Regions from separate parts of the Clostridium sulfidigenes genome, predicted to be linked through region 3. Evidence: riboswitches for the same ligand, from Rfam matches in the RefSeq annotation. Region 3 holds a riboswitch; each other region holds the start of a gene.
The links. Region 3 has a riboswitch for thiamine pyrophosphate ahead of thiW (energy coupling factor transporter S component ThiW). Riboswitches for the same ligand answer to the same signal wherever they lie in the genome.

Region 1: another riboswitch for thiamine pyrophosphate. It lies ahead of thiT (energy-coupled thiamine transporter ThiT); the one in region 3 lies ahead of thiW (energy coupling factor transporter S component ThiW).
Region 2: another riboswitch for thiamine pyrophosphate. It lies ahead of thiE (thiamine phosphate synthase); the one in region 3 lies ahead of thiW (energy coupling factor transporter S component ThiW).
Region 4: another riboswitch for thiamine pyrophosphate. It lies ahead of thiS (sulfur carrier protein ThiS); the one in region 3 lies ahead of thiW (energy coupling factor transporter S component ThiW).

What each region holds. Positions count from the first base shown of each region.
Region 1 covers NZ_JBQHQR010000011.1:75,928-79,724, forward strand. The annotation lists gene ACTNBA_RS13145 (C40 family peptidase) at 1-1,128, shown strand, start outside; gene ACTNBA_RS13150 (cold-shock protein) at 1,329-1,529, shown strand; TPP riboswitch at 1,669-1,764, shown strand; gene thiT (energy-coupled thiamine transporter ThiT) at 1,876-2,520, shown strand; gene ACTNBA_RS13160 (YhfM domain-containing protein) at 2,595-3,401, opposite strand; gene ACTNBA_RS13165 (hypothetical protein) at 3,495-3,797, opposite strand, start outside.
Region 2 covers NZ_JBQHQR010000019.1:14,629-18,425, reverse strand. The annotation lists gene ACTNBA_RS17195 (riboflavin synthase) at 1-84, shown strand, start outside; gene ACTNBA_RS17190 (bifunctional 3,4-dihydroxy-2-butanone-4-phosphate synthase/GTP cyclohydrolase II) at 112-1,314, shown strand; gene ribH (6,7-dimethyl-8-ribityllumazine synthase) at 1,369-1,830, shown strand; TPP riboswitch at 2,092-2,200, shown strand; gene thiE (thiamine phosphate synthase) at 2,273-2,914, shown strand; gene thiD (bifunctional hydroxymethylpyrimidine kinase/phosphomethylpyrimidine kinase) at 2,997-3,776, shown strand.
Region 3 covers NZ_JBQHQR010000020.1:52,925-56,721, reverse strand. The annotation lists gene purB (adenylosuccinate lyase) at 1-1,018, shown strand, start outside; gene ACTNBA_RS17670 (CPBP family intramembrane glutamic endopeptidase) at 1,046-1,732, opposite strand; TPP riboswitch at 1,874-1,975, shown strand; gene thiW (energy coupling factor transporter S component ThiW) at 2,070-2,573, shown strand; gene thiM (hydroxyethylthiazole kinase) at 2,623-3,456, shown strand; gene ACTNBA_RS17655 (tyrosine recombinase XerC) at 3,548-3,797, shown strand, end outside.
Region 4 covers NZ_JBQHQR010000019.1:29,629-33,425, reverse strand. The annotation lists gene ACTNBA_RS17270 (coenzyme F420-0:L-glutamate ligase) at 94-1,284, opposite strand; gene ACTNBA_RS17265 (LysR family transcriptional regulator) at 1,405-2,298, shown strand; gene ACTNBA_RS17260 (hypothetical protein) at 2,384-2,533, opposite strand; TPP riboswitch at 2,679-2,777, shown strand; gene thiS (sulfur carrier protein ThiS) at 2,993-3,187, shown strand; gene thiF (sulfur carrier protein ThiS adenylyltransferase ThiF) at 3,261-3,797, shown strand, end outside.

The DNA of each region.
Region 1 (3,797 bases), on a different contig from region 3:
GTTACTGCTACTGCCTTAAATGTGCGTTCTGCAGGTAATACTAACAGTAGAATTATTGGTTCTCTTTCTAAAAATGCTAAAATCCAAATAATATCTACTAGTAATGGTTGGCACAAAATTAAATATAATAATACTACGGGTTTTGTTAGTGCTGAATACATTAATACTTCTTCAACTAATACAAACTCAGGTAACGGTACTAATAATAACAATAGTAACTCTTCTACTGATAGTACCGTTAAATCTACGGGTATTGTTAATGCAGATGCTCTAAATGTTCGTTCTAGTGGAAATACTAGTTCTAAAATAGTTGGAACTCTATATAAAAATTCTAAGGTTGAAATATTGTCAACCAGCAACGGTTGGCACAAAATCAAATTCAAAGGTGGTAAAGCCTTTGTAAGTTCAGAATTTATTTCAAAGAATAGTAGTTCTACTGACAAGAATCCTAGTAGAGGTGAAGTTATACCACCTAAAGAAATTCCACCTTCTCACACTGTAAACGGTAAGGTTGCAATTGTTAATGCAGATGCTTTAAATGTCCGTTCTGGGGCTGGCACTAGCCATACTATCCTAACTACAGTAAGATATGGTAGTAAATTACCTATTATTTCTTATACTAATGGTTGGTATAATGTTAAGGTAGGTACTACTAATGGATATATTAGCGGTGACTATGTAACCATATCTGATGAAAATCAATCATCAAATCCAATAGTAAAGGAAACTCCTCTTATACAAAGTAACTGTACTGGTGAAGACATAGTTGCTAAAGCTGAAGAATACATTGGAGTACCATACCTTTGGGGTGGATTTACCCCTGTAGGTTTTGACTGTTCTGGACTTGCTCAATATGTGTACAAGCAACTAGGAATCTCCTTAGAAAGATCTACATACTATCAAGTGCATCAAGGTGTTATTGTTCATCGTAAGGATTTAAAACCTGGAGATTTAATCTTCTTTACTACTAATGATGATGATCCTAATGATATATCTCATGTAGGAATCTATAAGGGTAATGATTTATTTATACAAGCTCCTAAACCTGGTGACTGCGTAAGAGTTTCTAACTTAAATTCTGCTTATTATAGTAATAGATATTATATTGCTAAACGTATAATAAAATAGTATAAAAAATTTTAAATTGAGAACACTATAATTAATATCTAAGAAATTAGATATGGTCAAATATTTTGAAAGGAGATTCCGTGCTTATCTTAATAATATTAAGATTTGATGCCCTAGAGTACACGACCAACAGGAGTAGCACCGCAAAACTGAGTATGTTGAAAAGGGTGCAACTATTTAAGTTGCTTAACGGAGATTATATGGAAGTAGGAACAGTAAAATGGTTTAATAGTGAAAAAGGGTTTGGATTTATATCTATGGAAGGTCATGAAGATGTATTTGTACATTTCTCTGCTGTAACGGGAGATGGCTATAAGGTTCTTGATGAAGGACAAAAGGTTCAATTTGAAATAGTTAGTGGGGATAGAGGCCCTCAAGCAGCAAATGTTACAAAAATATAGATATATATTTTAAAGAAATATGTATTATTCATCATTATAGAGACACGATTAAAATTCGTAGTCTCTATTTTTATTCGGTTTATATAGGGCTCTATTGAACTATAAAACTATGTATGCTATTATGAAAATATAAAATAATATATTGTGCTAGGGGTGCTTCGGCTGAGAAATGATTTTTCATTACCCTTTACCTGACCTAGATAATGCTAGCGTAGGGAAGCGATTAATAAGCTTAAGTTAATGCTTAGTTATTTAGCCGTGTTCTTACGAACATGGCTTTTTTGCAGAGTATAACTTCAGCTTCAACATTAGTCCTTAGCACTACTTAATTTAAGGAGGACTCTTTATGAATATCTTAGAAAATATGAAAAATATTCTAGCTAGTTGGACAACTATTGCCACCTTATTTGGTGTCCTAATTCTATTTTGTGTGTTTATAAAAGTTAAACATATCAAGTTTACTTCTAGATTAACAGCTCATATAGCCTTAGCAGTTGCTATGTCGGTAATTCTTCAGTTTTTCAAATTTTTCGAATTTCCTTTAGGTGGAAGCGCAACTCTTGCTAGTATGCTACCTATAATTTTAATATCCTTGATTTATGGGCCTACTATAGGAATATTCACTGGCTTTGTGTATGGAATACTAAACTTTGTTATAGGACCTGCATATATTCTTCACCCTATTCAAGTTCTTTTTGACTATACTCTACCTTTTATGGCAATTGGACTTTCAGGATTTTTTAAGAAAAATAAGTATTTAGCTATAATAGTAGCTTTCTTTGCAAGATTTATATTCCACTACATTGCAGGAATAATTTTCTGGGGAAGTTATGCTGCTGATTACAACTTAACTCCAGCAGTATATTCACTAGTATATAATGGTACTTATATTCTTATAGATTGTATAATTTGCTTAGCTGTATGCTCAGTTATAAATTTAAATAGTCTTACAAAACGATTAGCTCCTTATACTAATAATTCTATACAATAATTTAATAAGGATATAGCGTGATGTTCATTTAATCATCATGCTATATCCTTTTAATTACTATATTTATTTTACTTTTAGAATTCCTTCGGTTTTTCATCACTTATGTTAAACTTCCATTCTCCACGATCATAAACGTTACTTATATAATAGCTAGTGGAGGAAGCATTTTCAGTCTTTTCAAAGGTAACAATACCTTTATATTTCTTAGATGTATATCCTTCTGTTTTTATATTCATAACTACATTAAAATCATCTCTAGTAACAGAGGTATCCATGAATGTTACTGATTTAAGTTTATTTATTTTCTTCTTAAATTCCTCAATCTCTGTGGATATTTGAAAACGTGCAGCCATATTATCACTAGATATATTAACTCCAACATTACCTGCATCTTTATTAGCGGATACGTACTTATCTAAACAACTTAAAATAGAAGTATAATATACATACTCAAAGTCGATAGGTTTTCTTATATTTGCAAAGTTTTTTATAATATCATTATCAAGCCTCTTAGAAACAATATACTTATTATCATCATTATACAGATTTGCCCCATCCTTCTTGTCAAGTCCAGCTACATAATTAAAGGTCTTAAATTCTGTTGGGCTCTCATATATCTCCAGAGTATAGTCTGGGTCTAGGGTTGACTTTTCTTCAACAACACTTGCACTAGAAAGTATACTATATATATCATTTATTACATCTTTGTCAGTAACAGTAAACTTATAACTTTTATCTCTAGTACTCTGAATTGTAACCTTCATAATGTTCCTTTCTTGCATATAGTTAAAATCACTATTTCCCCTTATACCACAAGCGGAAATTAGTAATGATGATATTATTAATAATATAACTATGAAATTACTCTTTACTCTTCTCACCTTTGCCCTCCACTTGAAAAATTCTTAGAATTTTTCATTCTTTATCATATGTTTTATTATAATAGTTGTTATACATTAAATCAAATAACTCTTTTACTTTTCAAAGGAAAAAGTTTTAACTATATTTTCAAATACCACTTGTGTATTCTCTCTAGCTTTTTTATCACTAATTATAAATGTTATTCTAGCCACATAATCATCGTATGGAACATAATATTCATAGGTTCTTTTTACATTTTCTTTACTACTTTTTAAATCATACTTAATATAATCTAATTCTATATTATCTATCTTCACTTTTTCTTTTTTATAGTCTTTTATTCCCATACCCTCTACATCTGCTATGCACTTATCTATTGTTGCTTTAACACCTTCACTGCTACTTATAAGCTCTAT
Region 2 (3,797 bases), on a different contig from region 3:
CTTTTAACATTTCAAAGTGATAAAAAAATAGAAAAAAAAGATTCCATTAATGAAGACTTTCTTAAAGAAAATGGATTCTTATAAGATTAAATAAAATAGGGAGGGTTAAACATGTCAGAATTTTACACGATTGAAGAAGCAATTAAGGATATTAAAGAAGGGAAGATGGTTATAGTTATTGATGATCCCGATAGAGAAAATGAGGGAGATTTATTAATGGCTGCTGAAAAGGTTACTCCAGAAGCTATAAATTTTATGGCTAAGTTTGGGAGAGGTCTTATATGTATGCCATTGGAGGGAGAAAGACTTAGAGATTTAAAAATTGAGCCCATGGTTGAAAAAAATACAGATAATCATGAAACTGCATTTACAGTATCCGTAGATCATATTAGTACAACTACAGGAATATCTGCCTACGAGAGAGCTTTAACTATTCAGAAGATTTTAGATGAAGATAGCATAGGAAAAGACTTTAGAAGACCAGGGCATATATTTCCTCTACAAGCTAGAGATGGAGGTGTATTAAAAAGAGTAGGACATACTGAGGCAGCAGTGGATTTAGCCAAAATGGCAGGCTTAAAGCCAGCAGGAGTAATTTGTGAAATTATGAGTGAAGATGGAACTATGGCTAGAACTGAGGAACTTTTAGAATTCGGTAAACTACATAATATTAAAGTAATAACTATAGCAGATTTAGTAAGATATAGAAGAAAGACAGAAGTATTAGTGGAAATGGCAGCAGTAGTAGATATGCCTACAAAATACGGTAATTTTAAAATGTATGGTTTTATTAATAAATTGAATGGAGAACATCATGTGGCATTAGTTAAAGGAGAAATTGATGAGAATAAACCAATTCTAACAAGACTTCATTCTGAATGCTTAACAGGAGACGTCCTTGGATCTAATAGATGTGATTGTGGAGAGCAATTGGCAGAAGCTTTAAGGAGAATTGAAGAAGAAGGTTGCGGGATACTTTTATATATGCGACAAGAGGGAAGAGGCATAGGACTTATAAATAAATTAAAGGCCTACGATTTACAAGACCATGGATATGATACAGTAGAGGCAAATATTAAACTTGGATTTCCAGCAGACCTTAGAGATTATGGAATAGGAGCTCAAATTCTTAGAGAGTTAGGAGCTAAAAAACTTAGACTTATGACTAATAATCCCAAGAAAATTAAAGGATTAGATGGATATGATATTGAGGTGGTAGAGAGAGTCCCAATCCAAATCAATTACAATAAAGATAATGAATTTTATTTAAAAACTAAACAAAATAAAATGGACCACATACTTAGTTACCAGTAATACTCTAAATCAATGATTTAGTATAAATTATAATATAATCTAGGAGGAATAATGATGAAAATATTTGAAGGAAATTTAGTTGCGCAAGGATTAAGAGTTGGGATAGTAGTAGGAAGATTTAATGAGTTTATTGTATCTAAACTTTTAGGTGGAGCCATTGATGGACTTAAAAGACATGGAGTAGAAGAAGATAATATTGAAGTGGCATGGGTGCCAGGAGCTTTTGAATTACCACTTGTAGCAAAAAAAATGGCTAAAAATGAAAATTATGATGCAATTATATGTCTTGGAGCAGTTATTAAGGGCTCTACACCACATTTCGATTACGTTTGTGCTGAAGCTTCAAAAGGAATAGCATCAGTATCTCTTAGTACAGAGAAACCAGTTATTTTTGGAGTTTTAACAACGGACACTATAGAACAGGCTATAGAAAGAGCCGGAACTAAAGCAGGTAATAAGGGCTACGATGCAGCAGTAACAGCTATAGAAATGGCAAATTTATTAAAAAGTTTCTAATTAAAAGTTTGATTATGAAAATATAATAAAATTTTTAATTTAATAGTCAGTATATGATAAAATTCCCTATAAAAATATATAAATAGCTATATATTTTTATAGGGAAATAGTTATATATATAACTATTTAAATATTTAACTATTTAAATAGTTGTTTTATTCATGCGGGGTTCAGATGATTTCTCGTCTAAAGGGTGTAATTAAATTACACAGAAAGCAGAGAAAATTGACAAAAGATGTAATCAATGCTATGCTTTAAGAAATTAAATATTTAGGGAGCTTGTATAACAGGCTGAGAGGAAGCAAAAAGTAGCTTCGACCTATAACCTGATTTGGATAATGCCAACGTAGGGAATTACATTAAAAATATTAATGGGACATACTATTTGGTATGTCCCATATTTTTTTAGATTCTACAAAATTCTGTTAAGGAAGTGTATGAAATGAGTATAAGTAAAAGTCAAATGAAGTTATATGTAGTAACGGATAGAAGTTGGTTAGATGGAAAATTATTTACTGAAGAAATCGAAAAAACTTTACAAGGAGGAGCTACATTAATTCAACTAAGAGAAAAAAATTTATCCTATGATGAATTTCTAAAGGAAGGAAAAGAGATAAAGAAGATTACAGATAAATATAATATTCCTTTAATTATTAATGATAATGTGGAAATAGCTATAAGTATTGATGCATCTGGGGTTCATATAGGTCAAAGTGATATGGATGCAGCAGAAGTGAAAAAGCTGATAGGTAAAGATAAAATTTTAGGAGTTACAGCAAAAACTGTGGAACAAGCTATTAAAGCAGAAAAAGATGGGGCAAGTTATATTGGAGTTGGAGCAGCTTTTTCAACTTCAACTAAATTAGATACTAGAGTAATAACCTTTGAAACCATTAAAAATATATGCAAATCTGTAACTATACCAGTGGTGGCTATTGGAGGTATAGATGAGAATAATATTATGAACCTAAAAGGCTTAGGAATACATGGAGTTGCTTTAGTGTCTTCAATATTTTCTAAAGAAGATGTGCTATTAGCAACAAAACAAATGTTAGAGTTAACTGAATGTATGCTAACTCAATAGATTAGACATGGGAAATAGGTGTGTATTTTAGATGGAAAATACTTTATATAATATATACATTGATAGAGGGGATTGATTTATAATGAAAAAGATACTTACAATAGCAGGATCGGATTGCAGTGGAGGAGCTGGAATACAAGCAGATATAAAAACTATCGTAGCCCATAAAATGTATGCAATGAGTGCTATAACAGCTTTAACAGCACAAAATACCACTGGAGTTTATGAGGTTTTAAATATATCAAGAGAGTTCTTAAATAAAGAAATCCATTGCATTATGAAAGATATTTTCCCAGATGCCATTAAGATAGGAATGGTATCCTCTAAGGAGATTATTCAAGAGATTGTTGAAAGATTATTAGAATATAAGGCTAAAAATATTGTAGTTGATCCAGTTATGATATCTACCAGTGGAAGTAGACTTCTTTCAGAGGATGCCATGGAAGCGTTGATTACAAAACTTTTACCTATAGCTGATGTGATTACTCCTAATATTCCTGAAGCAGAATGTATTTGTGGATTTAAAATTTTAAGTAAAGAAAATATGATAAAAGCAGCAGAAAAAATTTCAAAGGAGTATAAAGGAAAAATTCTTATTAAAGGAGGTCACTTGGAAAATTGTGCTGACGATTTATTATATAAAAATGGGAAAATAACTTGGTATTATGAAGAGAAAATAGATAATTCAAATACCCATGGAACAGGTTGCACCTTATCATCTTCCATAGCTTGTAATTTAGCAGCAGGTTACGGCATAGATGAAAGCATTTTAAGGGCAAAAAAATATATAACCGGTGCTTTAAGGGATAATTTAAATATTGGAAAAGGTAATGGACCTCTAAATCACTGTTGGAATTTGTAATAGTAGTAATGTATACTTATT
Region 3 (3,797 bases):
TTTAAAATATAAAGACGTTCCAACTCTTGGATTTACACATCTTCAACCGGCTCAGCTTACAACTGTAGGAAAGAGAGCTACTCTTTGGATGCAAGAGTTATTAATGGATTTAGAAAACCTTGATTTTGCAATTGATAAAATGAAATTTAGAGGAGTTAAGGGAACAACAGGAACTCAAGCTAGCTTTATGTCTTTATTTAACAATGATGAAGAAAAAGTTAAAGAGCTTGATAAAATTGTATGTAAAAAAATGGGCTTTGAAAAAGCATATCCTGTTACTGGCCAAACTTACTCTAGAAAATTAGATTCTATAATATTAAATACATTATCTGAAGTAGCACAAAGTGCATACAAATTTAGTAATGATATGAGACTTCTTCAAAACATGAAGGAAATGGAAGAACCTTTTGAAAAACATCAGATAGGATCTTCAGCTATGGCATATAAGAGAAATCCTATGAGAAGTGAAAGAATTAGTGCACTTTCAAGATATATAATTGTAAACTCTCTTAACCCGGCAATTACTGCTGCAACTCAATGGTTTGAAAGAACACTAGATGATTCTGCTAATAAACGTATATCCGTTGCAGAAGCTTTCTTAGCTCTTGATGGAGTGCTTAACCTGTATATAAACATAACTTCTAATATGGTGGTATATGAAAAGGTAATAGCTGCCCATGTTAATAGTGAGTTACCATTTATGGCTACAGAAAATATTATGATGGAAGCTGTTAAGCGTGGAGGGGATAGACAAGAACTTCATGAAAAAATAAGAGTTCATTCTTTAGCTGCTGCAAGACAAGTAAAAGAGTTTGGAGAAAAGAATGATTTAATAGAAAGAATATTAGCTGATGAATCCTTTGGATTATCAAAAGAAGAAATTCTATCTATAATAGATCCAAGTAAGTTCACTGGAAGATCTAGTGGGCAGGTAGTTGATTTTATAGAGGAATATATAAACCCTATATTAGAAGCTCATAAAAATGAATTAGGTGAAGAAGTAGAAATAAACGTATAATAAAATAAGCTGGAATGCTAATGCATTTCAGCTTATTTTTATGATGCCAAAGAGGATAAATCCCACAGTGTTAGTAGCTAAATTAGCAGACATATGAACTATCCAAGAGACATAAATATTATTAAACCTTTCATTCAGGTAATTAAAAAGAAGTCCAGCTATAAATAGTGAAACTATAAGCAAAATGAACAGTGGGGGAGTAAACCAATTATTCATAATAGCCACATGATAAATTGCAAAGGCTAAAGCACTAAAAATATAAGCAGCTTTTCTTGAACTTACCTGTTTTAAAGATAAGAAGGAAAAACCACGGAAGAAAAACTCTTCCAAAAGGGAATTAACTGATGTAATGTATAGTGCTACAAATAAAAAGTTTTCTTTAGTTACTCCTAAATTATTCTCTAAATTAGTAGTGACCATAGAAAAATCAAAAAATGGACCTAGAATAAAATAAGCTCCTAGTATAAATACATATACAACTATACCAAATATAAGTGCAAAAAATATGCTTTTTTTACTTCCTTTAAAAAGTGCTTTAAAGGAAATAGCTCTCTGTTTTATACATACAATTAAGGGCAATAGTAAAAAGATACATATTTTTATTAAAGACTTTGTAAAATAATTAGGTACAATTAAAATTTCCACTAGGGCCATAATAATACAACCTAATATTACTACTAAAATAATAGATAGAGTGGCTTGTTTATTTTCCATAGATCATCCTCCTTGAAAATTTTATGTATACAGCTTTAAATAATGACTCAAGGCTTTAAAATAATTATAGCATATTATTTTTCTAAAATAGCAAGTATATCCTTAATTGACTATAGTAATTCATTATGATAATATTTAGTTAACTTAATATTCGGGAGCTTGTGTACAGGCTGAGAGGGAGTGTAAACTTCGACCGTACCTGATTTGGATAATGCCAACGTAGGAAGTAGATTTATATAATTATAGGTATACCACTTAGTTGGTATGCCTTTTATTTTTGTTCATATAGGGGAGGGTAAGTAAATTAAAAATATTGATTTTGAGGGGATGATATGTAATGTTAAAAACAAAAAAACTAACTTTAGCTGGAATTTTCATTGCCATGGGAGTTATTTTATCTACAGTTATAGTTATACCAGTAGGAATTGCAAAATGTGCTCCAGTTCAGCATTTGATAAATGTTTTATCAGCTGTTATTTTAGGTCCTTTTTATGGAGTAGCTATAGCTTTCCTTACTTCCACAATTAGAGTGCTTATTGGTACAGGTACCTTCCTAGCTTTTCCTGGAAGTATGTGTGGAGCTCTTTTAGCTGAAATCCTATATAAATATAATAAAAAAATAACTATGGCATCCATAGGAGAAATCTTCGGTACAGGTGTAATAGGAGCTTTAATAGCCTATCCGGTAGCAAAGTTCATCCTATCAAAGGAAGCCGCGCTATGGGGCTTTGTGGTGCCATTTAGCGTAAGCTCTATTGGTGGCGCACTAATTGCCATATTATTTTTAATAGCTCTTAAGAAAACAGGCATATTATATAAAGTTTCTAATGAAGGTAATTAGAACTTAATATCTTAGTATTTTAAAATAGATCTTAGGGAGAGGATATAAAATGATTAAAGATATTTTAGATTCAGCAAGAAAAACAAACCCTCTTGTGCACAATATAACTAATTATGTAGCAGCTAATGATTGTGCTAATATAACCTTAGCTTGTGGTGGTTCTCCTATTATGTCAGATGATCCAGAGGAAGTAGAGGAGATAACCACCTTATGTAATGCTTTAGTAATGAATTTAGGCACTTTAAATCCAAGAAAGTTAGAAGCTATGATTAAGGCAGGGAGGAGAGCTAATAAATTAAAGCATCCTGTAATATTGGATCCTGTGGGTATTGGTGCATCATCCTTTAGACAACAGGCTGTAAAGGAACTTTTAAACACTGTAGATTTTCAAGTTATAAAAGGTAATATATCTGAAATAAAAACTATAGGAAAGAAAAAAACTATATGTAAGGGTGTAGATGCCAGTGAAATTGAGTCTATAACAGAAGATAATATAGAAGGTGCAATTACTCTAGCCAGGGAACTTTCTAAGGATCTAGGGGCAATTATAGCCATTACAGGGGCTATAGATATAGTTGCAGATAAAGATTTAGTATATATTATTAGAAATGGGCATCCATCTATGAGAAATGTCACCGGAACAGGATGTATGCTTTCATCAATTATAGGAGTTTTAGTTGGTGCTAATCCTCATAGAATCTTTGATGCAACGGTAACTGCTTTCTGTATTATGGGAGTATGTGGTGAACTTGCTTATAATAAAATAGTAGAAAAGTTTCAGGGAAGTGGATCTTTAAAAATACATTTGATTGATTCTGTGAGTAATATAGATTATAAAATTTTAGAAGAAAAAATTAAAATAGAAAAGTTTTTTAAAAATTAAAGGATTTTTACCTCTCTTCATAGAATAATTAATGTCGTGAAATGTAAGTTTCGCGACATTATGCTATAAAAATTAAAGGGGAATGGATTTTATGGATTCGAAATTAAATTATATGCAAGATAATTCTCTACCCAAAATACTAAAGGATTATTTAAGTTACCTTTCTTCTGTTAAAGGTGTTTCTAGCAATACTTTAGTTGCCTACGCTTATGATCTAACTTTATTCTTTAAATTTCTTAAAGTACATAATAATGAAGTAACTTTATCACAGGATGTAATTTTTGAAAATATTCCTATTGATAACATCTCTTCTGATTATCTTAAAAATTTAGAATTGGTTG
Region 4 (3,797 bases), on a different contig from region 3:
AATAAAGTATAGAAAATAGCCCAAGGGATAAAGAAAATCCTTTGGGCTATTTTTATATAAGTAGGATAAGAAATTACATTAGTTTTTCCTGTATTATTTTGTGTAATTATCGAAATAACCTTGGATGAAGATTATAGGAGTTCCCTTATCTCCACTTCCAGAAGTTAAGTCAGATAATGAACCTATAAGATCAGTAAGTCTTCTTGGAGTAGTACCTTGTGATTCCATAGCACCTACTAAATCAGATTCTTTATTTTTAATATATTCAGAGATAGCAGACTTAAGTTCTTCACCTTTTAAATCAGCAAAGTTATTATCGGCAAGATATTTTAACTTAACTTCATTTGGTGTTCCTTCAAGTCCTGGAGTATATGCAGGTGATACAACTGGGTCTGCAAGTTCCCAAATCTTACCTACTGGGTCTTTGAATGCTCCATCTCCATAAATCATAACTTCAACAGTTTTTCCAGTTTTCTCTTTAATCATAGCTTGTATGTTATCAACTACTGGTTGGCAGTTACGAGGGAAAAGTTTAACTGTTTCCTCTGTAGATTTGTTTGAGCCTAAAAGTCCATAAGCTTCATTGAATCCACTACCATCAATTGATGAAGATAAAATATCATCAAGACTATAAATCTTTTCTCCACCATTTGCCTTAAGTATTTTCTTAGTTCTGAATCTAGTGTGAATGTCACAAGTAAGTACACTCTTTGTATAATCTAATATAGTTTTTGGATTATTTGAGAATATAACTTCACACTCTATCCCATAGCTTTCAACTAGAGATTTGTAATATTCAATATAATCAACACCGGTAAATGGATGTTTATTAAATCCAAAGTGTTCACGGAATTGCTTTTCAGTTAGAACATCTGTCCAAGGATTAACTCCTTTTTCATCTAGGATATCTAAGTCTACTAAATGGTTACCAACTTCATCAGAAGGATAGCTAAGCATTAAAACAATTTTCTTAGCACCCTTTGCAATACCACGAAGGCATATAGCAAAACGGTTACGGCTTAATATTGGGAATATTACTCCTACAGTATCTTCACCAAACTTTGAGCTTACATCTTTAGCAATATTGTCTATAGAAGCATAGTTTCCTTGTGCACGAGCAACTACAGATTCAGTTACAGTAACTACATCTTTATCATTAATTGAGAAACCTTCAACTTTAGCAGCAGTTAGCACGCTATCTACAACGATTTCTTCAATGTTATCTCCTTTGTTTATGATTGGGCAACGAAGTCCTCTAACAACAGTTCCAACGACTCTTTCCAATTATAACATCTCCTTTATGTAAAATTACATTAATTTTTAAAACCTACACTTGTAATATACACCATTTTAGTGGTATAAGTAAAATAAATAGATTAAATAGTAGATATAAGGAGTGCTTATATGATAAGTAAATTAGATTTATATAAGGTGTTTTGTATGGTTGGAAAGCATGAAAGTTTTTCAAGAGCTGCTAAAGAGTTATACATGACTCAACCCGCAGTAAGTCAATCTATTATGCAATTAGAAAGAGAACTAGATATAAGGCTTTTCACAAGAACTTCTAAAGGGGTTATACTTACAAATGAGGGGCGAATTTTATTTGAATATGCTAGCTCTGCCATGAATTTGATACATGTTGGAGAAGATAAACTTTTAAAAATTAAAAATATGATGATAGGAGATTTAAAAATAGGTGTAGGAGATACCATATCAAGATATTTTTTATTACCCTATTTAGAACAATTTCACAAGGAATATCCCAATATTAAGTTTAAAATAATAAATGCCACAACCTTAGAGCTTTGTGCTAGTGTAAAGTCAGGGGAAATAGATATTGCAATTTGTAATTTTCCTATTGAAGATTCCGCACTGGAACTTAGAGAATGTATGGATATTCATGATATATTTGTCTGTGGAAATAAGTACAAGAACCGTTGCTCTAGACCCATTAGCCTCGAAGAAATAACAAAATTACCATTAATATTATTAGAATCTAAATCTATATCAAGGCAATACATAGAAAAATATATGTTATCTAAAGGAATTAAAATTACTGCTGAAATCGAATTAGGATCTTATGATTTATTATTAGAATTCGCAAGGGCAAACTTAGGAATAGCCTGTGTTATTAAAGAATTTTCAAAAGAATATTTAGAAAAGGGAACAGTATATAAAGTGAAATTAAAAGAAGAAATACCTAAAAGAAGTATAGGGCTATGTTTTTTAAAGAGTGTGTCCCTTTCTCCCGCAACTACAAAATTTATTGAAATACTAGAGCATAAAACAGACATATAGGACAAAAACATATACAAAAATAGAATATACCCTGAAAGCTTAACACACAAAATAGAGGATTACTTTACAGGGTATTTTGTATTAACTAAAAATGACTACTTACTTCTTCTCTTTCAATTCTTTTTACATCTTTTAATCTTAAATGAGTTACGTCCATAATTTTATCATAGGATTCTCCATCTATAAGCATTTGTTTAGCTTTTTCACGTAGCTCAGGGTTATCTTCTAATTTCATAAATTTAACCTCCTTCAACATTTCGTTCAACCTTATTTTGTGATTATTATAAAAAACTATTCATATATATAGGAGCGCAATTAGGTATTTATTGAATGGTATAGTTGAATTTGTAAATCCGCAATGTTATAATAAATATAATTTAATAGATAGCTAGGGGTGCCAATTTGGCTGAGAAGGAAAGTCCTAACTCTAAGAACCTGATATGGTTAGTACCATCGGAGGGAAGCAAATAATAAATCTTATTTTTATATAAAATAAAAGTCTTGCTTATGCAAAATTAGTATTTTTATAAAAGCTTAAGTAAAGATATAATTTTAATTATTAATATCTAAACTTAAATAAGAAGATATTGTTATATGAGTTATTGAGATTTTCAACACCTAGCATTTGTTAGGTGTTTTTTATTTGTAAAAATAAGTTAGTTAATGTACATAGGTATTGAAAGAAGGTGAAAATATGAAGGTTAATGGAAAAAGTGTAGATATGAATGGAATAACTACTATAAGCAGTTTGCTAAGTAAGTTAGATGTTAATGAAGAAAAGGTAGTAGTGGAATTAAATAAAGAAATAGTACCAAGAGAAAATTATTGGGAAATATATTTAAAAGAGGAGGATATTATAGAAGTTATATCTTTTGTAGGGGGAGGCTAAAGAGAAATTATAAATATATTTGAAAAGACTTTTACAGAAAGATGTAGAGTGGTGGATTTGTTTGAATGAGAAAATTAAAATTAAAGTTAATGAAAACATAGAAGAAGTTAATAAGGGTGAAACATGTCTTCGTTTAAAGGATAGGCTTAATCCTAGTTGTGATGTGGTGATACTAAATGGATTTCCTTTAGTTAAAGATAAGATATTAAAGGAGGGTGACAACATTGTTTTTATAAAGAGAGGACAAGTTCCAAGTAAAAGTGAACTTAGAGGTGTTATGATGGCAAGGCATACACCAGGGGTACATGAAAAAGTATCAAAGGCAAGAGTAGCCATTGCAGGTGTAGGAGGCCTTGGGTCCAATATTGCTATATCCTTAGCACGGTTAGGAGTGGGATTTATAAGAATAATAGATTTTGATGTGGTAGAACCATCAAATTTAAATAGACAGCAATACTTAATAAGAGATATAGGAGAATATAAGGTTATTGCTTTAAAAAAACAACTCTTAGACATAAATCCATTTATAGAGATAAATGAAAAAATTGAGAAAATAGAGAAGGGGAATATAAAAGAATTATTTGAAGATGTAGATATTGTGTTAGAAGCT